DNA from 4 places in the Streptomyces sp. NPDC055243 genome. Region 1 is predicted to be linked to each of the others. Evidence: riboswitches for the same ligand, from Rfam matches in the RefSeq annotation. Region 1 holds a riboswitch; each other region holds the start of a gene.
The links. Region 1 has a riboswitch for thiamine pyrophosphate ahead of thiM (hydroxyethylthiazole kinase). Riboswitches for the same ligand answer to the same signal wherever they lie in the genome.
Positions count from the first base shown of each region.

Region 2: another riboswitch for thiamine pyrophosphate. It lies ahead of thiO (glycine oxidase ThiO); the one in region 1 lies ahead of thiM (hydroxyethylthiazole kinase).
Region 3: another riboswitch for thiamine pyrophosphate. It lies ahead of ACIGXX_RS28260 (thiamine ABC transporter substrate binding subunit); the one in region 1 lies ahead of thiM (hydroxyethylthiazole kinase).
Region 4: another riboswitch for thiamine pyrophosphate. It lies ahead of thiC (phosphomethylpyrimidine synthase ThiC); the one in region 1 lies ahead of thiM (hydroxyethylthiazole kinase).

Region 1 is NZ_JBITWR010000005.1:283,996-291,000, reverse strand. Features, by position in the region: gene ACIGXX_RS17310 (acetolactate synthase large subunit) at 1-271, opposite strand, end outside; gene ACIGXX_RS17305 (cytochrome P450) at 542-931, shown strand; gene ACIGXX_RS17300 (hypothetical protein) at 919-1,368, shown strand; gene ACIGXX_RS17295 (hypothetical protein) at 1,401-1,718, shown strand; gene ACIGXX_RS17290 (hypothetical protein) at 1,726-2,208, opposite strand; TPP riboswitch at 2,328-2,453, shown strand; gene thiM (hydroxyethylthiazole kinase) at 2,447-3,277, shown strand; gene thiE (thiamine phosphate synthase) at 3,524-4,162, shown strand; gene thiD (bifunctional hydroxymethylpyrimidine kinase/phosphomethylpyrimidine kinase) at 4,159-4,992, shown strand; gene ACIGXX_RS17270 (TenA family protein) at 4,998-5,687, shown strand; gene ACIGXX_RS17265 (purine-cytosine permease family protein) at 5,684-7,005, shown strand, end outside.
Region 2 is NZ_JBITWR010000007.1:23,362-30,366, reverse strand. Features, by position in the region: gene ACIGXX_RS21110 (hypothetical protein) at 1-337, opposite strand, end outside; gene metF (methylenetetrahydrofolate reductase [NAD(P)H]) at 383-1,303, opposite strand; gene thiE (thiamine phosphate synthase) at 1,392-2,042, opposite strand; gene ACIGXX_RS21095 (Rv2175c family DNA-binding protein) at 2,130-2,495, opposite strand; gene ACIGXX_RS21090 (NAD(P)/FAD-dependent oxidoreductase) at 2,550-3,716, opposite strand; TPP riboswitch at 3,901-4,013, shown strand; gene thiO (glycine oxidase ThiO) at 4,011-5,201, shown strand; gene thiS (sulfur carrier protein ThiS) at 5,198-5,416, shown strand; gene ACIGXX_RS21075 (thiazole synthase) at 5,423-6,217, shown strand; gene pknB (Stk1 family PASTA domain-containing Ser/Thr kinase) at 6,309-7,005, shown strand, end outside.
Region 3 is NZ_JBITWR010000010.1:232,671-239,675, reverse strand. Features, by position in the region: gene ACIGXX_RS28270 (ABC transporter ATP-binding protein) at 1-622, opposite strand, end outside; gene ACIGXX_RS28265 (ABC transporter permease) at 634-2,244, opposite strand; gene ACIGXX_RS28260 (thiamine ABC transporter substrate binding subunit) at 2,340-3,443, opposite strand; TPP riboswitch at 3,531-3,647, opposite strand; gene rlmN (23S rRNA (adenine(2503)-C(2))-methyltransferase RlmN) at 3,702-4,808, opposite strand; gene ACIGXX_RS28250 (phosphatidate cytidylyltransferase) at 5,163-6,218, opposite strand; gene frr (ribosome recycling factor) at 6,252-6,809, opposite strand; gene pyrH (UMP kinase) at 6,960-7,005, opposite strand, start outside.
Region 4 is NZ_JBITWR010000004.1:175,518-182,522, forward strand. Features, by position in the region: gene ACIGXX_RS13630 (metallophosphoesterase) at 1-826, shown strand, start outside; gene ACIGXX_RS13635 (hypothetical protein) at 1,008-1,883, shown strand; gene thiC (phosphomethylpyrimidine synthase ThiC) at 1,988-3,769, opposite strand; TPP riboswitch at 3,762-3,916, opposite strand; gene ACIGXX_RS13645 (YibE/F family protein) at 3,988-5,406, shown strand; gene ACIGXX_RS13650 (SsgA family sporulation/cell division regulator) at 5,468-5,905, opposite strand; gene ACIGXX_RS13655 (IclR family transcriptional regulator) at 6,009-6,734, opposite strand.

The DNA of each region.
Region 1 (7,005 bases):
TCAGGTTGATCGCCCCGGGCCCCAGCGTCGCGGACATCACACCCGCCGAGCCGGTGAGCCGGCCGTGCATCTCCGCCATGAAGGACGCGGCCTGCTCGTGCCGGGTGAGGACGTAGCGGATCTTCTCCGAGCGGGCGAGGGCGTTGGTGAAACGGATGTTCTCCTCGCCGGGCACGCCGAACACCACCTCGACGCCCTCGTTCTCCAGGCAGCGCACCAGGAGTTCGGCCGCTCCGTCGGGGGTCTGCTTCCGGTGCTCGGCGTCGCTCACGCTGATCGTGTCCTCTCCCGGGTTTCGGCCGCGCCGATGGGCGGGCCGGTCAGTCGTCTACCCCGGCCCACCGCTCGGACGCCTGCGGACCGGGTCTTACGAGCCAGACCCTCGGATTCTTGATCGCCGCCCAGCGTTCCTCGTCAGAGACCGCAGCCAGGGTCTGGTGGGTGCTGGACGTCATTCCAGAGCATCGGTGCTGCTCACCACCGGCTGGCCACCCGCCGATACGACTTCAGGGTGTTGTAGGAACGTCAATTCGACGGGCCTGTGCAGGGCACCACGCGCATCGCCGTGCGGGCCTGCCGGACCGGCGGCATCGACATCGAGGCGGGGCAGAGGGTCGTCGCCTTGTTCGCGGCGGCCAACCGCGACCCGGCCGCCTTCGAGTGGCCGGACGACCTGGTGCTCGACCGCTCCCCGAACCGTCACCTCGGCTACGGGCGGGGGCCGCACTCCTGCATCGGGACGACGGTCGCCCAGGCGGGCCTGCGCGCCCTGGTCGCGGCCCTGGCCGGGCACTCCGCCCGTCTGGAGGCCGCGGGCGACGGAGTGCGGCGGCGTACCGCGACCATGCGGGCCTTCGACTCGCTGCCCGCTGTCCTCCTTCCGCCGTTGACCCTTTCGCCCATCTCTTGGAGTCCGCCGTGCGCATCCTGATCGGCAACCACATCGACCCCTCTATACGGGCGCGCGGTGACATGCGCGCCTGGACCCAGCGCCTGTTCTGGTTCGCCCGCCCCGGCGACCTTCTCGTCCTGTGCTGCGAGCCGGATGCGGAGTTCGCCGACTATGCCCTGGCTCGCACCGGCGTGCGGCGCGAGGATCTGACCGTGCTGGCCGTTCCGCCCGGCGTGTGGGGAGAGAAGCTGCTCGAACCCTCCTGCCTGACCGCGCCCGCGTTCCTCGACCGGGTGCGCGCCGCGCTCGGCCCGTCCGGGGCCGAGCGCGGTGGAGGAGGTGTTCGCGCTGTGGCCGTCGGCCGCCGTGGCGCGGTTCGCCGCCGCGGTGAGCGCGGCCGACCGGGATCTCGGCGCGGCGTTCTTCGCGCAGGGTGGCGTACTTCGGAACGGCGGACAGCTACCTGCCCTACCTGACGCGATTCCTCCGCCCTGGCGGACATCTGGCGATGGCGACTCCCGCCACGACACGGGAGGTCCGTGAGCTCGGAGCCATCCCACCTCACATCAAGAAGGTGGTCGGCTGGGAGGCGATTGCCTGGCACACGGCGGAGTGGTGGCGCTTTCAGTGGGCGATCACCGAGCTCGTGGAGGTCACCTCCGCGTGGTTGCCACAAGACGCCTGGCGGGACTGGCTGTTGTGGGCCCGGGCAGCAGCCGAGCACACGCCCGACGGCCGGAGCGCGAACCAGCCCGTCATCGACATGCTCACCACAGACGGCGGAGAATTCCTCTCCTTCGCTCTGATAACTGCACGTAAGAACTGAGCAGACTTCACGCCGTCGGCAGTTCTGTCTCTCCGATCGTGATCGGAGAGACAGAACCTAGAGCCTCACTGTCGTTGCCGGCCTTTCGGAGCGCGCCGGCGCTCCAGCAGGTCTCGCACAGCTGCGTCATCCGTTGCTGCTCGCGGCAGATGACAGCCGGCCAGAATGCCTTCAACCAGGTGCCCGCGTCCGCTGAAGGCCTCGGGCCGATGGCTCGCAGGCTGCGTACCGTGCGATCGCTGACGCATCCCCAGGGGCCGTGCTCATCGGTGAAGGCCGTGGCGGTCGCATTGCAGCGGGGCCGGGCGAGATCGGCCGTCAGCAGTTGCTGGTCACAGCGGTCGGGCTCGACGTGGCCGCCGTCGGCCCGGCAGGTAGGACCGGCGGGTAGGCACGTACCGGTCCAGGTGGCGATGCGGTGTCGGAAGAGGTCCAGTACCTGGACGTGGCCCTCCTGCACACCGCTTGCGGCATCAGCCAATACGGACAAGTCGGGCCCTGGTGGCCAGAGGATCCCCAGTCAGTTCCGCCAACAGATCCGTGCAGATCCATGCCGTTTTGTGAGGTACCCGAGTGCGAACCCCCTTCCCCGAAGGAGGTACATTGCCTAGCGACCACCGCGGGAGCTCGGGAGTAGCCGGGCTGAGAGGGCGGACGGGACTTGCTCCCCTTTCCGCCGACCGCATGAACCTGGACCGGGTAATGCCGGCGTAGGAAGAGTGTTGACGATGGATACTGCCTCCGTACCTGCCCAGCACGGCACTGCCGTCTCCCGTGATGCCGTGGCGGATGTGATCGCGTCGCTGCGGACCTCCGCACCCCTTGTGCACTGCCTGACCAACGTCGTGGTGTCGCAGTTCACCGCGAACGTGCTGCTCGCGGCGGGGGCTGCCCCCGCCATGGTGCACAGCGCGGAGGAGGCCGGAGCGCTGGCCCGGGTGGCCGGCGGTGTCCTGGTCAACCTGGGAACGGTGACGTCCGTGACGGCGGCGGCGATGCGCGTCGCGGTCACCGAAGCGGCCGGGGCCGGGCGGCCGTGGGTGCTCGACCCCGTAGCGGTCGGCCCGCTGCCCTGGCGCACCGAACTCGCCCGCGAACTGCTGGAGAGCGCAACCCCAGCGGTCGTTCGCGGCAATGCTTCCGAGATCCTGGCACTGGACGGCGGCACGGGCGGACGCGGCGTGGACAGCACGGACGCCCCCGAGGCGGCGCTGGCCGCGGCGGGCGCGCTGGCCCGGCGCTACGGCTGTGCGGTCGCGGTGAGCGGACCGGAGGACGTTCTCACGGACGGGACGCGCGTGGTGCGCCTGGCCAACGGGCACCCGCTGCTGACTCTGGTGACGGGAACGGGCTGCTCACTCGGCGCCCTGGTGGCCGCCTGCACAGCCGTCACCGGCGACGCGCTGCTGGCCGCCACTGCCGCGACCGGCCTGCTCACGGTGGCCGCGGAGGACGCCGCCACCCGCTCTGCGGGGCCCGGCACGTTCGCCGTCGCCCTGATCGACGCGCTGTACGAGCTCAGCCCTGAGCGGCTCACCGAGGCTCTCCACCTGCGTTGAGCATGCGCGTACTGCGCGTACTGCGCGTACTGCGGGGCCTGCGTGAGCAGTGGCCTGGACGCCACCCGCCGCACAGTGCCCGCCCACCCCGGGGCGGCGGCCCCGACACCGAGTCCGGCTGCCCTGTCCCCCAACTCGCCCCGGTGCACAACTCAAGGTCCCTGCATGTCAGGGCCTGCCGTCCCCCGTACCTCCCGATGCGTTTCCCACGCCTTTCCCCGGCCGGGAGACCCCAAGGAGCAACCCATGCGACCTCCTCTTGATCCGTCCCTGTATCTCGTGACCGACACCAGACTCTGCGGGCACCGCGGTGTCGCCGCTACCGTTGCGGCGGCCGTCAAGGGCGGCGTCACCGCCGTGCAGTTGCGCGATCCGGACGCGGACGCCCGCACGCTGTTCTCGCTCGGCCGTGCGATCCAGGCCGAACTCGCGGGCACGGGCGTCCCCTTGATCGTCAACGATCGCCTGGACGTGGCGGTCTGGTTGGACGCGGACGGCGTCCACCTCGGGCAGCGGGACGTCTCCCCCGAGAGCGCCCGGCGCCAGCTCGGTCCCGATAAGTACATCGGCCTGTCCGTCAGTCGTCTTGAGCAGCTGGCGCACGTGCCGGACTCCGTCGACCACCTCGGTGTCGGGCCGGTGTTCCCGCAGTCCACCAAGCCGGACGCGGACGCCCCGCTGGGTCTGGGCGGCCTGGCTCAGATCGTCCGGGAGAGCCCGCTGCCCTGCGTGGCCATCGGCGGGATCGGCGTGTCCGAGGCCGCCGCGGTCATGAGAAGCGGCGTGGCCGGGATCGCTGTCGTCAGTGCGGTCTGCGGGCAGCCCGACCCCGAGGCGGCAGCCCAGTCCCTCGTGCGTACTCTGCGACAGGAGATCCCCGCGTGACCAGCCCGCCCATCGCCCTGACCATCGCCGCCAGCGACCCCTCCGGCGGCGCCGGGATTCAAGCCGACTTGAAGGCGTTCTCCGCCAACGGCGCCTACGGAACAGCCGTTCTGACCGCCCTGACCGCCCAGAACACTCAAGGCGTCACCGGCATCCATGCCATCCCCCCGGCGTTCGTCACCGAGCAGCTCGACACGCTGTTCGCCGACGTCCCGGTGGACGCCGTCAAGATCGGAATGCTGGCCGACGCCGGCATCGCCGCAGCCGTCGCACAAGCCCTGGAGCGGCACCGCCCCCGGTACGTCGTCCTGGACCCCGTCATGGTCTCGACCAGCGGCCACCGTCTCCTGGAGGCCGATGCGGTGGCGGTGCTGCGCGATCGTCTGCTGCCTCTCGCCGACCTGATCACCCCCAACCTCCCCGAGGCCGGCGACCTGCTGGGCACCGCCGCGGCGAAGAACCGCGCAGAAGCCATAGAGCAGGCCCACGCACTCCTGAAAACCGGCGCCAGGCGCGTCCTCCTCAAGGGCGGCCACCACACACACGACGCAGCGTCCGTGGACATCCTCGTCGACGCCACGCACGCCACGGGCGCCGGTGCCGCTGGCGTCACCGAGCTGTCCGCACCTCGCGTCAACACGCGCAACACCCATGGCACCGGCTGCACCCTCTCCGCCGCGATCGCCGCCCTGCGCCCGCAGCACGACGACTGGCACACAGCCGTCAGTGCCGCGAAGGCGTACCTGACCGGGGCCCTGCGCGCGGCCGACACCCTGCACATCGGCAGCGGCCACGGACCTGTCCACCACTTCCACCAGTACTGGAGCTGAGCCCCATGACCACAACGTTCTGCGACGAGCTGTGGACGGCCACCGCCGAGATACGTGCGGCCATCGACAAGCTGCCGTTCGTCATCGCCCTCGGCGACGGCACCCTGGACCGGGAGAAGTTCGTCTCCTACCTGGCCCAGGACGCCCACTACCTGCGCGGCTACGCCCGCGCGCTGGCCAGCGCCGCCGCGAAGGCGGACCTGCCGCAGGACATCGCGTTCTTCGCGAAGTCCGCCCACGACGCCGTGATCGTCGAGAGCTCCCTGCACGAGAGCAACGTCGTCGACGTCGACGCCTGGACGCCCTCCCCCACCTGCACCGGGTACACCTCCTACCTGCTCTCGGTTGCTCACACCCAGGGCTACCCGGAGCTGGCCGCCGCGGTCCTGCCCTGCTTCTGGATCTACGCCGAGGTGGGCCGGGCGCTCCTCGAGTCGGCCGGCGACCTCGCCACCCACCCCTACGGCGACTGGATCGGCACGTACGCCGACGAGGAGTTCGAAGCCGCCACCGAACACGCCCGACAGATCGTCAACCGGCTTGCGGACCAGGCCGACCCGGCCACCCGCGCACGGATGCGTACGGTCTTCACCACCGCGTCCACCTGGGAGTGGATGTTCTGGGACGCCGCCTGGCGCATGGAGACCTGGCCCGTGGGCGCCGCTCCTGCCCAGGTTTCGGAGCCCGCGAAGTGACGACCACCACCGAACCCGCCACCCCCAGACCGGCCCCGGCGAACGAGGCGCCGCTCACCCTCGACCAGCCCACACCCAAGGTCCTCAGCGGCCTGGACCAAGGCACCTTCTGGGCCAACCTGGGCGTCAGCCTGCTCGGCTTCAGCGGCATGCTGGTCGTCCTCGACCCCCTGGGCACCGGCGCTCCGACCCTGTCGTTCGCCGCGGCCGTCACCGCGTCCGTCGTCGGCACCCTGATCGGCACCGCCGCCCTGGGCCTCGCCGCCATCACCGGAGCCCGCACCGGCGCGCCCTCGATGGTCCTGCTGCGCGGCCTGTTCGGCGCGAAGGCGTCCTACCTGCCCACCGTCCTCAACGTGCTGCAGATGGTCGGCTGGGCCGTCTTCGAGCTGGTGGTCATCTCCACCGGCCTGAAGATCCTGGCCCGCCAGGCCTTCGGCGACCCGGGACCCGGCTGGCTGTACGTACTGCTCGCGGGCGCGGTGACGACAGCGCTCACGCTGCGCCCGCTCGGCGCCCTGCGCATCATCCGCCGCTACGTCACCATCGCCGTCGTCCTGGCCATCTGCTACCTGGGCTGGGACCTGGCCGGGCGCGGCATTCCGTTGGAGGGCGGCTCCTGGAAGGACTTCTGGTTCGCCGCCGACAGCGTGATCGCCGTGTCGATCTCCTGGCTGCCGTTGGTCGCCGACTACGCGCGCCACTCCCGCAGCGAGAAGGAGGCATTCGGCGGCCTGGTCATCGGCCAGACCCTCGCGGGCGTCGCGGGCTCGGTCCTCGGCGTGGCCGCCCTCGCCATGATCGCGTTCGACACCACCGACCCGTACAAGGTCTTCGACCCGTTCACCGCCACCAGCGTCGGCGTGATCTGCTTCGGTGTCCTGGTCCTGCGCGAGGTCGACCAGTCCTTCGCCAACGTCTACTCCACCGCCGTCTCCGTCCAGAACCTGCTGCCCCGGGCCGACCGCCGCATCCTGTGCCTGATCAGCGGCACCCTGGCCACGGTCCTGGCCCTTCTGGTGAACATGGACAGCTACGCCAGCTTCCTCTACCTGATCGGCGCGGTCTTCATCCCGATGTTCGCCGTCCTCGTCGTGGACTACTTCGTCCTCGGCGGCCACCGCACCTGGGACGTCTCCGAACAGGCCCCCACCCGCTGGGTCATGCTGCTGCCCTGGGCACTGGGCTTCGCCACCTACCAACTGATCGCGCCGACGAACATCGCCGGCTGGTCCGACTTCTGGGCCTGGCTGCAGGACGCCGTGGGCTTCACCGTCCAGCCGTGGATGAGCGCCTCCCTGCTCTCCTTCGCGGTAGC
Region 2 (7,005 bases), on a different contig from region 1:
GGTCGGAGACCTGGAGCGTCGGCTCCTGGGGAGCCTCGCCACCCACGCCCCGCGGCGACTTGCGGCGCTTACTCAGACCGGGCTGGCCGCCGAGCGCCCAGCCGGTCGAGAAGCCGCGGCGGAACGACAGCGTCACGTACGTCTGTCCCGTGGCGAAGGCGATCGCACCGAGCCCGATGACCACCACCGACGGCAGCAGCACGCCGATGACCACGCCGAGGAAGCCGCCGAAGGCCAGCAGCCGCCAGCGCAGCCGCGCCTTGTACTGCAGCAGCACCTCGCCGAGCAGCCACAGCGCGACGCATCCGAACGCGATGTAGAGGACCGTCCAGCCCATGTACGCCCCTCTCCCCGCGGCCGCCGCCCCCAGGGGTACGGCCGGTCAGGCCTGCGGGTGATGCAGGCCCAGATTCTCGTAGATTTCCAGAGTCGCCGTGGAGTTGTTGAGCGTGATGAAGTGCAGCCCCGGGACACCCTCGGCCAGCAACCGCGCGCAGAACTCCGTCGCGAACTCGATGCCAATGGAGCGTACAGCCGCCGGATCGTCTTTGGCTGTGAGGATGCGCTCTTTGAGCGCCGGAGGGAAGGAAGCGTTGCTGAGCTGGGGCAGCCGCTCCAGCATGCGCACGTTCGTCACCGGCATGATCTCCGGGATGATCGGAGTCGAACAGCCCGCGGCCTCGACCCGGTCGCGCAGGCGCAGATACTCCTCCGGATAGAAGAACATCTGTGTGATCGCGTAGTCGGCGCCCGCGCGGCACTTGTCGACGAAGTGCCGGACGTCGGTGTCCCAGTCGGCCGAGCGCGGATGCATCGCGGGGAAGGCCGCGACGCCCACGCAGAAGTCGCCCGACTCCTTGATCAGCTCGACCAGTTCGGCGGCGTAGGTGAGGCCCTTGGGGTGCTTGACCCAGTCGGCGAGGGGGTCGCCGGGCGGGTCGCCGCGGACCGCGAGCATGTTCCTGATGCCCGCGTCCGCGTACTGCCCGATGATGTTGCGCAGCTCGGCCACGGAGTGGTCGACCGCGGTCAGGTGCGCGACCGGCGTGAGCGTGGAGTCGGCGACGATCTGCTGCGTCTCCTTGACCGTGCCCGCACGCGTCGAGCCGCCCGCTCCGTACGTCACGGAGACGAAGCTGGGAGCCACCGCCTCGACCCGGCGCAGGGCGTTCCACAGGTTCCGCTCGCCCTTCGGGGTCTTCGGCGCGGAGAACTCGAACGAGTACGTCGTCTTGCCGGTGGCGAGCATGTCGCGCACGGTGCGTGCGCGATCAGATCTGGTGGAAGCAGTGCCTAGGGCCATACGGGCAGGTTAGCGACGGGGCACCGCTACCGGCCAATCTCCGTCCAACCTGCGGACAACCTGGCCGAAGTTGGCCGAAGATCGCCGGTCAGGCCGTACGCAGGCGCTTCGCGAAGTCGGCCGCCGCGGCCGCCGGATCGTCGGCCTCGGTGATGGCCCGTACGACGACGACGCGGCGGGCGCCCGCTTCGAGCACCTCGTCCAGATTGCCCGCGTCGATGCCGCCGATGGCGAACCAGGGGCGGTCCGTGCCGAGCGAGGCCGTGTACCGGACGAGGTCGAGTCCAGGGGCGTACCGGCCCGGCTTGGTGGGGGTCGGCCAGCAGGGGCCCGTGCAGAAGTAGTCCACGCCGTCCTGCGTCGCGGCGGCCGCCGCCTCGGCGTCGGCGTGCGTGGAGCGGCCGATCAGGACGTCCTCGCCGAGGATGCGGCGGGCCGCGGGCACCGGCAGGTCGCCCTGGCCCAGGTGGAGCACGTCGGCGCCGATGGCGTGCGCGACGTCCGCGCGGTCGTTCACCGCGAGGAGCTTGCCGTGCCGGCGGGCGGCGTCGGCGAAGACCTGGAGGTGGTCGAGCTCCTCGGCCGCCTCCATGCCCTTGTCGCGCAGCTGCACGATGTCCACGCCGCTGCCGAGGACGGCGTCGAGGAACTCCGGGAGGTCTCCCTGGCGCTTACGGGCGTCCACACACAGGTAGAGGCGGGCGTCGGCGAGCTGCTCGCGGGCAGGCTTGGCGGCCATGGAAAGGTCCCCCCGGTCGTCGGTGGCCTACGGGCCGCGGGTCCCCTGGGGGACGCGCGGCCCGTACGCAACGGTTTTCCGTGTCGGTCAGACGGCGAGCGCCTGGGCGCGGCGCTTCACCTCCGTCCCGCGATTCTCGCTCAGGGCCTGCGCGGGGGTGCCGGGCAGGGTCTCGTCGGGAGTGAAGAGCCACTCCAGCATTTCCTCGTCGGAGAAGCCGTCGTCCCTCAGGAGCGTCAGGGTGCCGGTGAGGCCCTTGACGATCTTGTCGCCGTCGATGAAGGCGGCCGGCACCTGAAGCGCGCGGTTCTCACCACGGCGCACGGCGATCAGCTGGCCCTCCTTGACCAGCTGGCGCACGCGCGTCACCTCGACGTCGAGCAGTTCCGCGATGTCGGGGAGGTGGAGCCAGGCGGGGACAAGAGCATCAGTCTTTGCGTCAATCTCGGTCACGGGGTCAAGCGTAGCTCCGGGCACCGACAGCGGCCGGTCACCGGGTCCCGTCGGCTACGGCAGCACGGCCTTCTTCAGCGGCACCGCGGGGTCCGCCACCAGCTCAGGGGCGAGGCGGGCGCCCGCCTCGATCAGCTTGCGGCCCTGCGCCAGGTCCCGGGGGCGGCCCACCGCGAGGACGGCCACCAGGGCGCCCCGCAGGAACCAGCACACGGTCCAGGCGGCGCCCGAGGGGTCGCCGCGCCACACCAGCTCGTCGGCGGAGGCGTGGTGTCCCGCGTACTGGACGAAGCGGCCGAACTGCTCGGACCAGAAGTACGGGACGGGGTCGTACGCCGAAGGGGTCTCGCCGATGATGTTCGCCGCCACCGTGCGCGGTCCCTGGAGGGCGTTGTCCCAGTGGTGCACGAGAAGGCGCTCGCCATACCTTCCCGAAGGGAAGGAGGAGCAGTCGCCGACCGCGTACACATCGGGTTCCGACGTGCGCAGGTGGTCGTCGGCGAGGATCTCCCGGTGGGCGCCCAGGGCGATGCCGGAGTCCGCGAGCCAGTCCGTGGCGGGGCGGGCGCCGATGCCGACGACGACGGCGTCCGCGGGCAGCCGGGTGCCGTCGTCCAGGAGGACGCTGCCGGGCTCGACGCGATCCACGCGCGCGTGGGTGCGCAGTTCGGCGCCGGAGTCGGCGTACCAGGAGGCCATCGGCGCCGCGACCTCCGCGGGGAGTGCCCCCGCGAGCGGTCGCCCGGCGGCTTCGACGACGGTGACCGAGCAGCCCGCCTCACGGGCGGCGGTCGCGAACTCGGCGCCGATCCAGCCCGCGCCGACGACCACGATGCGGTGCTGCTCGGCGAGCACGGGCCGCAGCCGCTCGGCGTCGTCGAGGGTGCGCAGCAGATGGACGCCGGGGACCCCGGAGGCGCCGGGCAGCAGGATCGGTTCGGCTCCGGTGGCGATCACCAGGGCGTCGTACGGGACCGGGCCCCGCTCGGTGTCCAGTTCGTGGTCCGCGGTGCGGACGCCCGTGACCTCGCGGCCCAGGCTCAGCTCGATGCCGAGCGCCTCGAAGTCGATGTCGAAGGCGGAGCCCTCCGCCTTGCCGAGCAGCACGGCCTTGGACAGCGGCGGTCTGTCGTACGGCTGGTGGGGTTCCGCGCCGATCAGGGTGACCGCACCGGGGAACCCCTGCTCGCGCAGGGCCACGGCGGTCTGCACCCCGGCCATCCCCGCGCCGACGACGACCACCCGGCGCTCTTCCTGCCTCCGCTGCTCACTCACCCGATCACTCTAGGGCGGCGGGCGACGCCGGACTCAGTGCGCGACGGGGAGATCTCTGACACACCGTCACCGCCCATACCCGGACAGCTCCCCTACTGCCGCCGGACGCCAGGGGCTAGGGTGGCCGATGCAGAGCACTCGCGGGAGCCCGGACGCACCGGGCTGAGAGGGAGGCTGGACGGCCTCCGACCGTACGAACCTGATCCGGGTCATGCCGGCGAAGGGAGGGGCTGGACGCCCATGCATCCACGGACACCACCTCACGCGACGACCGACGTCGTGGTCGTAGGCGGCGGCATCATCGGCCTGGTCACGGCCTGGCGGGCGGCCCAGCGCGGCCTGTCCACCGCGGTCGTGGACCCCGAACCGGGCGGCGGCGCGGCGCAGGTCGCCGCGGGCATGCTGGCCGCGGTCACCGAGCTGCACTACGGCGAGCAGACGCTGCTGGCGCTGAATCTGGCCTCCGCGCAGCGCTATCCCGCGTTCGCGGCCGAGCTGGCCGAGGCGAGCGGCCGCGATCTCGGCTACCGCGCGTGCGGCACGCTCGCCGTCGCGCTCGACTCCGACGACCGCGCCCACCTGCGCGAACTGCACACCCTTCAGCAGCGGTCGGGGCTCACGTCGGAGTGGCTGAGCGGGCGCGAGTGCCGCCGTCTGGAGCCGATGCTCGCACCGGGCGTCCGGGGCGGCCTGCGCGTCGACGGCGATCACCAGGTCGACCCGCGCAGGCTCGCCGCCGCGCTCGTCGTGGCCTGCGAGCGGGCGGGAGCGATCTTCCACCGCACCTGGGCGGAGCGCCTGACCGTCGCGGGCGACCGGGCCACCGGAGTCGTCCTCGCCGACGGCACCACCCTGGAGGCCGGTCAGACCGTGCTCGCCGCGGGCAGCCTCAGCGGGCGCCTCGCCGGGGTTCCGGAGGGCGTACTGCCGCCCGTGCGCCCCGTGAAGGGGCAGGTCCTTCGGCTCACGGTGCCGGAGCGGTACGCGCCGTTCCTGAGCCGCACCGTGCGCGCCGTCGTGCGCGGCAGCCACGTCTACCTGGTGCCGCGCGAGAACGGTGAGCTCGTCGTCGGCGCGACCAGCGAGGAGCTCGGCTGGGACACGACGGTCACCGCGGGCGGCGTGTACGAGCTGCTTCGGGACGCCCACGAGCTCGTACCGGGCATCACGGAACTGCCGCTGACCGAGACCCGCGCGGGCCTGCGCCCCGGCTCCCCCGACAACGCGCCGCTGCTCGGCCCGACCGCGCTCCCCGGCCTCCAGCTGGCCACCGGCCACTACCGCAACGGCGTACTTCTGACGCCGGTCACCGGTGATGTGATGGCGCACGCCCTGACCACCGGTGAACTGCCCGACGATGCACGGGGGTTCACCCCCCTGCGCTTCGTCCGCACCCCCCTGACGCAGCCCTTCGTGGAGCAGCCCGCATGACTCTCTCAGCCGTTACCGCCGTCTTCGTCAACGGAGAGGCACGCGATGTGGCCGCGGGCACCACGCTCGAAGCCCTCGTCGCCACGCTCACCGCGGCCCCTTCGGGGGTCGCCGCCGCGCTCAACGAAACCGTCGTACCGCGCACCCGGTGGTCCACCACCCCGCTCACCGACGGGGACCGCGTCGAGGTCCTCACCGCGGTCCAGGGAGGCTGAACCGACATGGCGGACGATCCCTTCGTCATCGGCGGGCTCACCCTCTCCTCGCGCCTGATCATGGGTACGGGCGGTGCGCCGAGCCTGGACGTGCTCGAACGTTCCCTGGTCGCCTCCGGTACGGAGCTGACGACGGTCGCGATGCGCCGCCTCGACCCCGGGGTGCAGGGCTCGGTGCTCTCCGTGCTCGACCGGCTCGGCATCCGCGTCCTGCCGAACACGGCGGGCTGCTTCACCGCGGGCGAGGCCGTCCTGACCGCCCGGCTCGCGCGGGAGGCGCTCGGCACCGACCTGATCAAGCTGGAGGTCATCGCGGACGAGCGCACGCTGCTTCCCGACCCGATCGAGCTCATCGACGCCGCCGAGACCCTGGTCGACGACGGCTTCACGGTCCTTCCGTACACGAACGACGACCCGGTCCTCGCCCGGAAGCTGGAGGACGTGGGCTGCGCGGCGATCATGCCGCTCGGCTCCCCCATCGGCTCCGGGCTCGGCATCCGCAACCCGCACAACTTCCAGCTGATCGTCGAACGCGCGGGCGTGCCGGTGATCCTGGACGCGGGGGCGGGCACGGCGTCCGACGCGGCGCTCGCCATGGAGCTGGGGTGCGCGGGTGTGATGCTCGCCTCCGCCGTGACGCGGGCGCAGGAGCCGGTCCTCATGGCCGAGGGCATGCGGCACGGGGTCGAGGCGGGGCGGCTCGCGTACCGGGCCGGGCGAATCCCCCGGCGGCACTTCGCCGAGGCGTCGTCGCCCGTGGAGGGCATGGCCCGGCTCGATCCGGAGCGGCCCGCGTTCTGAGCGTCGCGTGCCTGTCACAGCTCGGCTGCAGTCGGGGCCCGGGCCAACCCGGGCGGGCACCGGTGTCGGCGGTGGCTCGTAGACTCCCTTCGTGGACACGACCCTTCAGGACCCGCTCGTCGGGCAGGTGCTCGACGGCCGCTATCGCGTGGACGGGCGGATCGCGGTGGGCGGGATGGCCACGGTCTACAGGGCCGTGGACACCCGCCTCGACCGCGTGCTCGCGCTCAAGGTGATGCACCCGACGCTGGCCGCCGACGTCTCGTTCGTCGACCGCTTCATCCGCGAGGCGAAGTCGGTCGCCCGGCTCTCGCACCCGAACGTGGTGGGGGTGTACGACCAGGGCGCCGACGGTGCGTACGTCTATCTCGCGATGGAGTACATCGCCGGCTGCACCCTGCGTGACGTGCTCCGCGAGCGCGGCGCCCTGCAGCCGCGCGCGGCCCTCGACATCCTGGAGCCGGTCCTCGCCGCGCTCGGCGCCGCGCACCGCGCCGGGTTCGTGCACCGCGACATGAAGCCGGAGAACGTCCTCATAGGGGACGACGGCCGGGTCAAGGTCGCCGACTTCGGCCTCGTGCGCGCGGTGGACACCGTCACGAACACGACCGGCACGGTGCTCGGCACGGTCTCCTATCTCGCACCCGAGCAGATAGAGCACGGCACGGCCGACACCCGCGTGGACGTGTACGCGTGCGGCGTCGTGCTCTACGAAATGCTGACCGGCGCCAAGCCGCACTCCGGTGAATCGCCCGCCCAGGTGCTCTACCAGCACCTCCACGAGGACG
Region 3 (7,005 bases), on a different contig from region 1:
CCACGACCCGGTCCGCGAGCGCGAAGGCCTCGCCCTGGTCGTGCGTGACCGCGAGCACCGTCGTACCCAACTCGTCGAAGAGTTCACGGAGTTCGACGACAAGCCGCTCCCGCAGCGACCGGTCGAGCTGACCGAGCGGCTCGTCGAGCATGAGCAGGCGCGGCCTCGGCGCGAGCGCCCGCGCCAGGGCCACCCGCTGCTGCTCGCCGCCCGAGAGCGAGGCGACGGCGCGGCGCTGCGCACCCGGCAGCCCCACCAGTTCGAGCAACTCGGCCACGCGGTTGGCCTGTTCGCCCCGCGACGCCCCGTGCATCCGCAGCCCGAAGGCGACATTGCCCGCCACGTCGCGCTGCGGGAACAGCTGGTGGTCCTGGAACATCAGGCCCACCCCCCGCTTGTGCGCGGGCACGCCCCGCTGATCGCGGCCATCGAGCAGGACCTGCCCGGCGTCGAGCTCCTGGAGCCCGGCGACCGCGCGCAGCAGCGTCGACTTGCCGCTGCCGCTGGGCCCGAGCACGCACACGATCTCGTGCTCCCCGACCGCGAGCCCGACCCGGTCGAGCACGGCCCGCGACCCGAACCGCACGGTCGCGTCCGCCAACGTCAGCAGGCCCGGACCCACGCCCACACTCATCAGAACTCCCCAGTCGTGCGGTCGGTACGGAGCCGTTCGAGCAGCAGCAGCGACACCGCGCACACCACCATCAAGATCGTCGAAAGTGCCATCGCCTGCCCGTAGTTGAGCTCCCCGGCCCGCCCCAGCAGCCGCGCCACGGCGACCGGCAGCGTCGGATTGTCCGGCCGCGCGATGAACACGGTTGCGCCGAACTCCCCCAGAGACACGGCGAAGGCGAATCCGGCGGCGATGAGCAGCGCCCGCCGCACCATCGGCAGGTCGACCTCCCGCCAGGCCCGCAGCGGCGAGGCCCCGAGCACGGCCGCCGCCTCACGCAGGCGTCCGTCCACCGCGCGCAGGACGGGAAGCATGGTGCGTACGACGAAGGGCACGCCCACCAGAGCCTGCGCTAGCGGCACCAGAATCCAGGTGGAGCGCAGGTCGAGCGGCGGCTTGTCCAGCGTGATCAGGAACCCGAAGCCGACCGTCACCGCGGACACCCCGAGCGGCAGCATCAACAGCGCGTCGAAACCGCGCACCAGGCGACCGGCCTTCCGCGTGAGCGCCGCCGCCGCGAGCCCGCCGATCACCAGGGCGATGGCGGTGGCGGCGAGCGCGTACTGGAGCGAATTCCAGACGGCCTCGATCGGCGGCACGAGGAAGGCCCCGCCGTCCGCCGATGTCAGCTCCCTGTAGTAGGTGAAGCCGTAGCCGTCGGGGCCACTGAATGACCGCTCGATCAGCACCCCGAGCGGCAGCAGGATCAGCACGGCGATGGTGACCATGACCCCGCCGAGCAGCGTCCACTGCCCCGCCCCGCGCGGCGCCCGCGCGACCACGGAGGCGTCGACCAGCTTCAGGGCGGTCTCCCGCCGCCGCACGGTCCACGCGTGCACGGCGAGGATCAGGCCGACCGCAGCGAACTGCACGATGGTCAGGACGGCGGCCGTCGGCAGGTCCAGGAGCTGGGCGGTCTGCCGGTAGATCTCGACTTCCAGCGTGGAGTACGCGGGCCCGCCGAGGATCTGCACGACGCCGAACGAGGTGAACGTGAACAGGAAGACCATGAGCGAGGCCGCGGCGACCGCGGGCCCGAGCGCGGGCAGCGTCACCGTCCGCCAGGCCGTCCAGCGCGAGGCGCCGAGCATGCGCGCGGCCTCCTCCTGGCGCGGATCGAGCTGCGACCAGAGCCCGCCGACCGTGCGGACGACGACGGCGTAGTTGAAGAAGACGTGCGCGAGCAGGATCGCCCACACGGTGGTGTCGAGCCGCACGCCCCACATCTCGTCCAGCAGCCCGCCCCGGCCGAGCAACGCCAGGAACGCGGTCCCGACGACGACCGTCGGCAGCACGAACGGCACCGTGACGACGGCCCGCAGGATCTGCTTGCCCCTGAACTCGAAGCGCGCGAAGACGTACGCGCCGGGGAGCGCGATGAGCAGCGTGAGTGCGGTCGACGCGAGCGCCTGCCAGGTGGTGAACCACAGCACGTGCCGCACGTCCGACTGCCCGACGACGTCCGCGATCCGCCCGAACTGCCACTGCCCGCCCACCTTCAGGCCGCGCGCGACGATCGCGGCGACCGGATAGGCGAAGAAGACCGCGAAGAACGCGACGGGCACGGCCATCAGACCGAGCCGCGCCGCGCCCCCGCGCGCAAGCCCCTGAGGGGACTTGCCCCGAGGGGACTTCCCCTTACGGAGCTTGCCCTCGCGGGGCTTGCCTACTTCAGTACGAGCGAGGTCCACGACTTGACCCACTGCTCGCGGTTGTCGGCGATCTTCTTCGGCGCCAGGGTCTCCGGCTCGGCGATCGTCACGCCGTGCTCGGCGAACAGCTCGGGCACCTCGGAGTTCTTCCGCACCGGGTTCACGAACATGTTCAGCGGCATGTCGTTCTGGAACTCGCTGCTGAGCAGGAAGTCGAGCAGCGCCTTGCCGCCCTTCTCGTTCTTGGCGTTGCCGAGCAGCCCCGCGTACTCGACCTGCCGGAAGCAGGTGCCCGTCGCGACGCCGGTCGGCGCCTCCTTGGGCTGCGGCTTCGCGTAGAGCACCTCGACGGGCGGGGACGAGGCGTACGAGACGACGAGAGGACGGTCGCCCTTGGCCTTCTTGCCGCCCGCGGAGCCGGAGAACTCCTCGTTGTAGGCCTGCTCCCAGCCGTCGACGACCTTGACGCCGTTGTCCTTGAGCTTCTTCCAGTAGCCCTGCCAGCCGTCGTCGCCGTACTCGGCGGCCGTGCCCAGCAGGAAGCCGAGACCGGGCGAGGAGGTCGCGGCGTTCTCGGTGACCAGCAGGTTCTTGTAGGCGGGCTTGGTCAGGTCCGCGAAGGACTTCGGCGGCGCGAGCTTCTTGTCTGCGAAGTACTTCTTGTCGTAGTTGACGCAGATGTCGCCGCTGTCGACCGGCGTGACCCGGTGCTTGTCCTGGTCGACGCGGAACTGCGGGAGAACCTGGTCCGAGCCCTTGGCCTCGTACGACTGGAAGAGATCGTTGTCGAGCGCGCGCGAGAGCAGGGTGTTGTCGACGCCGAAGAAGACGTCGCCCTGCGGGTTGTCCTTGGAGAGGATCGCCTTGTTGACGGCGGCGCCGGCGTCCCCGTCCTTGAGGACGTCGACCTTGTACCCGGAGCTCTTCTCGAACGCCTTCAGTACGTCCTTGGAGACGTTGAAGGAGTCATGGCTGACAAGCGTGACGCTCTTGGAGTCTTCGGCCTTGTCGCCGCTGCCCGACGAGCTGCCGCACGCGGAGAGCGCGACGAGCGAGAGGCCGACCGCGACGGCGGTGACCGTGGCCTTCTTGGTGGTGCTCACTTGGGTGGTGCTCACTGAATTGATTCCTCCTGGAGTGACCAGGAAGAGACGCGGCCCTGCCCGCGGACCGGATGGAACCGGTCCGCGGGCAGGGCGCAACAGCATGAGTGATGTCCGAACTTCCTACCCGGAATGACCCGGGCAAGGTTCAGAGGGTCTGCGGCCAACCTGTCCTTGGTGCCGCACTCTCAGCGCTGTGGCGCTCCCCTGTCGGAATATGAAGATGTGTTCCGGCTATGAAGTTGTGTTCCGGCCAGAGTAACCCTCGGCGGACTAACGCTCGGACGCGGCGAGCTGACCGCACGCCCCGTCGATCTCCTGGCCACGGGTGTCACGCACCGTGACGGGCACCCCATGGGCAGCAATGGCATCCACGAAGGCCTTCTCGTCCTCGGGCCGCGATGCCGTCCACTTCGATCCCGGCGTCGGGTTCAGCGGGATGAGGTTCACGTGCACGGGCTTGCCCTTGAGCAGCCGCCCGAGGCGGTCACCGCGCCACGCGTGGTCGTTGATGTCCCGGATCAGCGCGTACTCGATGGAGAGGCGGCGCCCCGACTTGGCGGCGTACTCCCAGCCGGCTTCGAGGACCTCGCGCACGTTCCACCGCGTGTTGACGGGTACGAGGGTGTCGCGGAGCTCGTCGTCGGGCGCGTGCAGCGAGATGGCGAGGCGGCACTTGAAGCCCTCGTCGGCGAACCGGTGGATGGCGGGCACGAGCCCGACGGTCGACACGGTGATCCCACGCTGCGAGAGCCCCACGCCGTCGGGCTCAGGATCGGTGAGCCTGCGGATCGCCCCGGTCACCCGGTTGTAGTTGGCGAGGGGCTCGCCCATCCCCATGAAGACGATGTTGCTCAGCCGCGCCGGGCCCCCGGGAATCTCCCCGTCCCGCAGCGCCCGCATCCCGTCGACGATCTGGTGCACGATCTCGGCGGTCGACAGGTTCCGGTCGAGACCGGCCTGCCCCGTCGCGCAGAACGGGCAGTTCATCCCGCACCCGGCCTGCGACGAGATGCACATCGTCACGCGGTCGGGATAGCGCATGAGCACGGACTCGACGAGCGTCCCGTCGAAGAGCCGCCACAGCGTCTTGCGCGTGGTGTCGTCGTCACAGCTGATGTGCCGCACCACGGACATCAGCTCGGGAAGCAACGCCTCCTGCAGCTTCTGGCGCGAACCGGCGGGGATGTCGGTCCACTGCTCCGGGTCGTGCGCGTACCGCGCGAAGTAGTGCTGCGAGAGCTGCTTGGCGCGAAACGGCTTCTCGCCGACGGCGGCGACGGCTTCCTTGCGCTCGGCGGGCGTGAGGTCGGCGAGATGCCGCGGCGGCTTCTTGGCTCCGCGGGGCGCGACAAAGGTGAGTTCTCCGGGTACAGGCATGGTCCATCCAGTGTCGCAGACACCGGAGGTCCAGCCGGGCCACGGTCCCCCGCAACGCGCCCCGTGCGCGCAAGGCCGTCGACCGGGTGTTCCTTCCGAGGGACGCCGGGCACACGTGAGCAATGACCTCTTACTGTCTGGCATCGGTGCAACTGGCGGAGAAGTGGGTCGGTCCCCCGTGGTTCAAGTGGGCCTTCCTGGGCGTGTGGGTGCTCTGCGGAGTTTTCATCCTCTTCAAGCTGAGCCGGAACGGATGGAAGTTCCCCCGGCGGCGCTGACGACCGCCGGGCCGGGCATACGAAAAGGGGCCCGCCGTCCCCTGGACGACGAGCCCCTCACGTACGTGTACGCAGGTCAGCCGGACCCTACGAAGACGACGAGCAGCAGCCACACCACCGGAGCGGTCGGCAGCAGCGAGTCGAGGCGGTCCATGATGCCCCCGTGGCCGGGAAGCAGCGTGCCCATGTCCTTGATGCCCAGGTCACGCTTGATCATCGACTCGCCCAGGTCACCGAGCGTGGCGCTCGCGGCGACCGCGAGGCCGATGAGCAGCCCCTGCCACCACGTGCCGCCGTCGATGAGGAACTCCATGCACAGCGCGCCCCCGGCCATCGCGAACGTCACCGCGCCGACCAGGCCCTCGCGGGTCTTGCCGGGGCTGATGCGCGGGGCCAGCTTGTGCTTGCCGAAGCGCCAGCCGATCGCATACGCCCCGGTGTCGCTGACCACGGTCAGGAGCAGGAACGTGAGCACCCGCATCGCGCCGTCGTCCGCGGTGAGCATCAGCGCCACGAACGTGGCGAGGAACGGGACGTAGAACGCCGCGAAGACGCCCGCCGTGACGTCCTTCAGATAGCCCTCGGGCGGCTCGGTCATCCGCCAGACGAGCACCGCGAGCGCGGTGAGCGCCATGGCGACCCAGGCACCCTCGGCCCCGCGGACGTAGCCGGCGACGACCATCGCGGCGCCGCCCACCGCCAGCGGGACCAGCGGCGCCTTGATGCCCTTGCGCTCCTCGAGCCGCGAGGTGAGCTCCCAGAGACCGACCACGACGGCGACCGCTATGACGCCGATGAAGAGGGCCTTCACGATGAAGAGCGACGCGATGATCACCGCGCCGAGCCCCACGCCGACTCCTATGGCCGCCCCGAGATCACGGCCCGCGCTCTTCTTCTGCGGCGCTTGAGGCGCACGCGGCGCCTCGGGGGCGGGCTGTGATGCGCTGGACATGGGCTCCTGGGGTACTTCAGGCACGTCAGGCACGATGGGCATGGGCTGCGTCTCTGCTGGATACAGGGCGTCATGCGCATCGTACGCGGGACCTGCCGGGGCAGCCCCTTGAGCAGGGCCCTGGTCGGGCGGCCCCCAGTACCCGGCTCTGGGAGGCGCCCCCCAGGAAGAGTCGTTCACGGATCGGATTCCTCAGTCCTCAGACCCGAGCACTCAGACCTCGAGCAGCTCGGCTTCCTTGTGCTTGAGCAGCTCGTCCACCTGGGCGACGTACTTCGCGGTGGTGTCGTCGAGCTCCTTCTCCGCGCGACGGCCCTCGTCCTCGCCGATGTCGCCGTCCTTGATCGCCTTGTCGATCGATTCCTTGGCCTTGCGGCGGATGGAACGGATCGAGATCTTGGAGTCCTCGGCCTTGGTCTTGGCGACCTTGATGTACTCCTTGCGACGGTCCTGCGTCAGCTCGGGGAACGTCACCCGGATGATGTTGCCATCATTGCTGGGGTTGACGCCGAGGTCGGAGTCGCGGATCGCCTGCTCGATGTTGCGCAGCGCGCTCTTGTCGAACGGGGTCACCACGGCCATCCGCGGCTCGGGCACCGAGAACGAGGCCAGCTGATTGATCGGCGTAAGGGCGCCGTAGTAGTCAGCCACGATCTTGTTGAACATCGCCGGGTGCGCACGGCCTGTGCGAATCGCGGCGAAGTCCTCCTTGGCGACCACGACGGCCTTCTCCATCTTCTCCTCGGCCTCGAGGAGGGTCTCTTCGATCACCACTTGCTCCTGCGTGTTGTGAGTGGGCTGCGGGCGCCCCCACACGGTGAAGTAGGGGGAGTCCATGGGGCGTCGGCTGCGTCGCGTCTCTTTCCCTGCACCGTGTCCGACCGGCAGGGCTTTGTCCATCCCTCAGGGGCGTCCCCGAGATCAGGCGCGGGTGCCCTCGTCGCCCACGAGTGTGCCGATCTTCTCA
Region 4 (7,005 bases), on a different contig from region 1:
CGACGAGCACGGCCCGCTGTTCGTGGTGGGCGACGTGCACGGCTATCTGGACGAGCTGCTCGGGGCCCTCCACGAGCAGGGACTCATCGACGGCGACGGCGACTGGGCCGCGGGCAACGCGCGCCTGTGGTTCCTCGGCGACTTCACCGACCGCGGCCCGGACGGCATCGGCGTCATCGACCTCGTGATGCGCCTGTCCGCGCAGGCGGCGGCCGCCGGCGGCTACTGCAAGGCCCTGATGGGCAACCACGAGCTGCTCCTGCTCGGCGCGAAGCGGTTCGGGGACACCCCGGTCAACTCGGGCGCCGGCACGGCCACCTTCCAGGCGGCCTGGCTCCTGAACGGCGGCCAGAAGACCGACATGGAACGCCTGGAAGACCACCACTTGCAGTGGATGGCCCGCCTCGACGCGATCGAGTCGGAGGACGGGCATCTCCTGATGCACTCCGACACGACCGCCTACCTGGATTACGGCGACTCGATCGAAGCCGTGAACGACACGGTCCGCGAGACCCTCACGCGCAACGACGCGGACGAGTGCTGGGATCTCTTCCGGAAGTTCACCAAGCGCTTCGCCTTCCGGGACGAGTCGGGCCCCGATGCCGTACGTGAACTCCTCGACATGTACGGCGGCCACCGCATCGTGCATGGCCACAGCCCCATCCCGTATCTGCTCGGCGATGTCGGCTCCGAGGATGACTCGGACGGCGGCGGACCCGTCATCGAGGGCCCCCACATCTACGCAGGCGGACTGGCCATCGCCATGGACGGCGGCGTGACCATGGCCGGAAAACTGCTGGTCTGCCAACTGCCCCTGGATAACTGAGCGTTCACGGGGCAGGTGCACCCCTACACGATCACGCTGGCCAAGGGGCCTTTTTCTGGAAACCCCCTGTCACCGCGTGCCGTCACGGCTCTACCATCGGCTTATCCGTAGCAGGCTCCCCTCCGTTTCTGCCCGACGGCTCGTAGCCATGCGAGCCCCAAGCCCTACGGAGCATCGGGGGATGCACATGAACAGCGCTCCACACCTGCTCAATGAGGACCGCCCCGAATACGAGCGGATCCTCGATGAGGCGCTGCGCACCGCACCGAACCGTCCTGATCTCGCCGCAGTGGGCGAGCGGCTCAATCCCGAGCAACTGCGCACCATGGCGCTGAACGCCACGGCGCTGATCACTGCCGCCGCCGCGACCGAGTACACGCACTATGTGAAGGTCCGCGAGGAACTGCGCGAAAGCGGATCTGCCGCACCATCGATCCGGGAGCGGAGCCCAGAGGGCCCGGCGGAAGCCGGCTCCGGCGGCCTCGGTCTCGCCACCACGATGGGGGAGGTCACCACCCAGGCATCGGGGGCGGGGGCCGTCGCCGTCGTCGCGGTGCTCGCACCTGTTCTCGCCGGGGCGGCCGCCGCGATCTTCCTGCTCGTCGGCTACATCCTGAAGATGCTCAACCCCGAGCCCGCCTTCGCGGAAACCCTGCTCACCGCGGGGTGGCTGTTCGGCGCGCTCACCGCAGGCGGCATCCTGATCGCTGCGATCGGCCTGCTCCTGACCGCCCTGCGCAACGGCTCCACCTCGCTGCAGGCCGGTTCGTACGGCGAACACAACGAGGAGGTGGTCCGCGCCAGGGAAGCCTGGGGCGAGGCACTCCTGGAGCGCGGTCTCCTGCCGTTCCTGCGGGAGGCGCTCGCGGATCCGGGGGCGGCGCACGCGGCTCGTACGCCGGCGGCGGACCCGAGCAGCCGCATGCCCCACCTCGGCTACAACAGGCCCGGATTCAGCAGCCCGGACGGCGGCCCCGCGGCGGGACCGCGCCCGAGCTTCTCGAGCCCGGACTTCTCAAGCCCGGACTTCGGCGGGCCCGACCACAAGCCGGAGTAGTACGCGCGGTTTCGGGCGGACGGACGGTCACGGCCGTCCGCCCGAAGCACCACGCGCTGGCGCTGATCAGTCGGCGAGCCGCTGGTCAGTGGGCGAGCCGCTGCTCAGTCGGCGATCGGGAGATACACGCGGTTTCCGGCTGCCGCGAACTCCTTGGACTTCTGCTCCATGCCCGCCTCGATCTCGTTCTGCGTGCCGCCGTGCTCACGGCGGATGTCGTGCGAGATCTTCATGGAACAGAACTTCGGCCCGCACATCGAGCAGAAGTGCGCCGTCTTCGCGGGCTCCGCCGGCAGGGTCTCGTCGTGGAACTCCCGCGCCGTGACCGGGTCGAGGGCCAGGTTGAACTGGTCCTCCCAGCGGAACTCGAAGCGCGCGTCCGAGAGCGCGTCGTCCCAGTCCTGCGCGCCCGGGTGCCCCTTGGCGAGGTCCGCCGCGTGCGCCGCGATCTTGTACGTGATGACGCCGGTCTTCACGTCGTCGCGGTTGGGCAGGCCCAGGTGCTCCTTGGGCGTGACGTAGCAGAGCATCGCCGTGCCCCACCAGCCGATCATCGCGGCACCGATGCCGGAGGTGATGTGGTCGTACGCGGGCGCGATGTCCGTGGTCAGCGGGCCGAGCGTGTAGAACGGCGCCTCCTCGCAGATCTCCTGCTGAAGGTCGATGTTCTCCTTGATCTTGTGCATCGGGACATGTCCCGGGCCCTCGATCATGGTCTGTACGTTGTGACGCTTGGCGATCGTGTTGAGTTCCCCGAGGGTGCGCAACTCGGCGAACTGCGCCTCGTCGTTGGCGTCCGCGATCGAACCGGGCCGCAGCCCGTCGCCGAGCGAGTACGTCACGTCGTACGCAGCGAGGATGTCGCAGAGCTCCTCGAAGTTCTCGTAGAGGAAGCTCTCCTTGTGGTGCGCGAGACACCAGGCAGCCATGATCGAACCGCCGCGCGAGACGATGCCGGTCTTGCGGTTGGCGGTCAGCGGGACGTACGGAAGGCGCACACCCGCGTGCACCGTCATGTAGTCCACGCCCTGTTCGGCCTGCTCGATGACCGTGTCCTTGTAGATCTCCCAGGTCAGCGCCTCGGCCTGGCCGTCGACCTTCTCCAGGGCCTGGTAGAGCGGCACGGTGCCGATGGGGACGGGGGAGTTGCGCAGGACCCACTCGCGGGTCGTGTGGATGTTGCGCCCGGTGGACAGGTCCATGACCGTGTCGGCGCCCCACTTGGTCGCCCAGGTCATCTTGTCCACCTCCTCCTCGATGGAGGAGGTGACCGCGGAGTTGCCGATGTTGGCGTTCACCTTCACCAGGAACCTCTTGCCGATGATCATCGGCTCGATCTCCGGGTGGTTGACGTTGGCGGGAATGACGGCGCGACCGGCGGCGACCTCCGCGCGCACGACCTCGGGATCGAGGTTCTCGCGGATCCCGATGAACTCCATCTCGGGCGTGATCTCGCCGCGACGGGCGTACGCCAGCTGCGTCACCGCCTGGCCCTCTCGGCCGCGACGCGGCTGACGCGGACGGCCGGGGAAGACCGCGTCGAGGTTCTTCAGGCCGCCGCGCGGCGAGGTGTGCTTGATGCCGTCGTCCTCGGGACGGGGCGGGCGGCCCACGTACTCCTCGGTGTCGCCGCGAGCGATGATCCAGTTCTCGCGCAGCGGCGCGAGGCCCCTGCGGACGTCGGTGTCGATGGACTCGTCGGTGTACGGCCCCGAGGTGTCGTACAGGGTCACGGCCTTGCCGTTGGTGAGGTGCACCTGTCGGACCGGCACCCGCAGGTCGGGGCGTGAGCCCTCGACGTACGCCTTGTGCCAGCCGATGGACTTCCCGGCCTCGTCGCTCTGGTTCTGCGTCGAGGCAGGCGTGCGTGCGTCCGCTGTGGTCATGAGACCTACTCCCTACGCCGGCATTACCCGGTAACAGGTTCGGCGGTCGACGCAGCGAATCCCGCACGGCTCGGGCACATTTGTGCCGCTTCGTACGGAGGTCAGCGCCCTCTCAGCCCGGTGCTCCGAGCTCCCGCGATTGCAAAGGTGTCTCCACGCTAGCGTCCTATCGGGCGCGCTGAACAGAGGGCCCCCGCCGTTCTTGCGATGATCGGGCAGTGACCACCACACAGCCGCCGTCCCAGCCGCCCGTCCCGAACGTGCCTCCGGACCCGCACGGGCACTCCCACAGCCACGGTCCCGCCGCGCCCGTCTCCAAGCATCTGCGCAAGGTCATCGCCGCCGTGCTGATTCCCTTCGCCACCGCGGTGCTCGTGGGGCTCGCGGTGTTCTGGCCAGGTGGCGCTCCGTCCCACGAGCGCACCGGAGTCGGCTTCGACCGGCAGACCCAGTCGGCCGATGTGACCAAGGTGCAGAAGCTCTCCTGCAAGGACGTGAACGCCTCGCAGACCCCGCCCAACGGCGACACCTCCACCGCCGAGGGGCAGTCCGCGCAGTCCCGCGCGGAAGGCATCTGCAAGAAGGCGACGATCGAGGTGACCAGCGGCAAGGACACGGGCCGCACCTTCACCGAGATCGTCCAGCCGGACTCACCGCGGCAGTTGCGCGAGGGCCAGGAGGTGGTGGTCGCCTATGAGCCATCGGCCCCCGAGGAGCTCCAGTACTCGGTCACCGACGTGAACCGGAAGTTCCCCATGGCCCTGCTCGCCGGGATCTTCGCGCTCGCCGTCGTCGTGGTGGGCCGGCTGCGTGGCGTCATGGCCCTGGTCGCCCTGGCGTTGAGCTTCCTGGTCCTGACGTTCTTCATCCTGCCCGCGATCCTGCAGGGCTCGAACCCGCTGGTCGTGGCGGTGATCGGGGCCAGCGCCATCATGCTGATCGCGCTCTATCTGTGCCACGGGCTCACGGCGCGCACATCGGTCGCGGTCCTGGGCACGCTGATCTCGCTGCTCCTCATCGGGCTGCTCGGCTCGCTCTTCATCGGCTGGGCCTCACTCACCGGCAACACGGACGACAACACCGGCCTGATCCACGGCCTGTACCCGGACATCGACATGAGCGGTCTGCTGCTCGCCGGCGTCATCATCGGCTCGCTCGGCGTGCTCGACGACGTGACGGTGACGCAGACGTCCGCGGTCTGGGAACTGCACCAGGCCAACCCCACGATGGGCTGGCGCGGTCTGTACGGCGCGGCCATCCGCATCGGCCGCGACCACATCGCCTCGGTCGTCAACACCCTGGTCCTGGCCTACGCGGGCGCCGCGCTGCCCCTGCTGCTGCTCTTCTCGATCGCCCAGAGCAGCGTGGGCACGGTGGCCAACAGCGAGCTGGTCGCCGAGGAGATCGTGCGCACCCTGGTCGGCTCGATCGGCCTGGTCGCCTCCGTGCCGGTGACGACCGCGCTCGCGGCCCTGGTGGTCTCGGCCGACCGCTCGACCCCCGCGGGCCGTACGGGAAGCACGGCGCACCCGGCAGGCACGTCGCACCCGGGGATCGCGGGCCACCCGGGCGGCGCCGGTGCCACTCCGGCCGCCAAGCAGACCCGAGGCGGAAAAGGCCGACGCCGCAAGGCCTGAGCGGCCGATGCCACGAAATGCACCAATCTGCCGTACGGCTGCGCCTCTTGGATCGCGGGGGTCAGCCCGCGCTCTGCTCCTCGGCGAGGATCCGGTCCAGCGCTTCGTCCAGGTGCGTCTCGAGATCGGCGAGCGCCCGCTCCTGCCCCAGCGGAACCAGCTTGTCCGTCCGGTCGAGGAAGGCGAGCAGCGGCGGAATCCCCACCCGGAACAGCGCCTGGTCCGGCCCGACCTGAAGCCTGATGAGCACCTCGTCGAGCAGTTCGGGATCGGTGGGCGCGATGTGCACATCCCCGTCGCCGCACGCCCCGCCCACCCCGTCGACCAGCAACTCACGTCCGAAGGCCCAGGTCACAGGGGCGTCGCCGGGGAGGTGGAAGGTCAGCCGGACGGCGTAGGGATCACCGCTCTCATAACCCAGCTCCACCGGGATGCGAAACGACAGCTCCTCGGAAACGAGGAAGCTCATCATGACCTCTGCCTGGACCGACTCGCGCATCGCCCGCCTACCCCGTCGCTAAAGCTCGACTGGCCAGGAACCAACTCCCTGACACTCATGGCATCTTGCTTAACGTACACATCAGATCACAAGGAGTGAGTTTTCAGATGCTGATAGAGAAGGCAAGTGTCCCCAGTAGCCTTCCGATCTCATTCTGCAACCTCGCGGCCGCAGGCAGTAGTCGATCTGCTTGATAGGACGGAACGGAAATCGCCATCGTCGCCGCCGTGTTACCCGCAGTGATCGGAATCGCGGCACAGACCGTTCCCAACGCGTACTCCTGCCGCTCCACCACGGGCCGCATCCGGCCCATCCCCTCCAGACGGCGCAGGAAGGCCCGGTCGTCGTGGACCGAGTACGGAGTGATCGACTGCACCGGGTAGCGGGAGAGGTGGTCCTGGCGCTGCTCGTCGTCGAGTTGGCCGAGCAGACACTGCCCGATCGCATGGGCGTGTCCCGTCTCGCGGAAGTCGGCCCACTCCTCCACCGCCGGATTGCCCGGCGTGTCCGCGACCGCCACGACCTCGATCTCGCCCTCGCGGTAGACGGCGAAGTACACCGGCACCCCGATGGCGTCGCGCCAGTGCTCCAGGGCTTCGCCGATCATGCCGCGACGATTCTGCTGTGCCCCGCTCGCGCTCAGCCGCTCGGCCGCCTCGCCGAGCACGAACACTCCCTTGTCCCGGCGCAGATAGCCCTCGTGGGTCAGCGTGCGCAGCAGGTGATACGCCGTGGGCAGCGCGAGCCCGGCCTCCCGGGCCAACTGCTTGGCGGGGGCGCCCTCCTGATGCGCGGAGGCGGCTTCCAGCAACCGCATCGCCCGCTGCACCGAGCCAATGAGAGTCGGCGCGGCGGCAGTTGATGCCGTGACGGTCGGCGGTGCGCCGTACGAGGCGTTGTTCGCCGGGGAGCCCTTGGCCGAGGAGCCACGGGAGGCGGAGCCACTGGACGGGGAGCCAGCGGGCGGGGAGCCGGCGGACGGAGGGTCGTTGGACGAGGTGTCGGCGGGTGTGGCGTCAACCGAGGCCAAGGTTCACTCCCGAAACGCGTGGGGGTTCCGCCCGTGCCCGGGATACACGGGTGGGAGCGCAGGGCGCCCG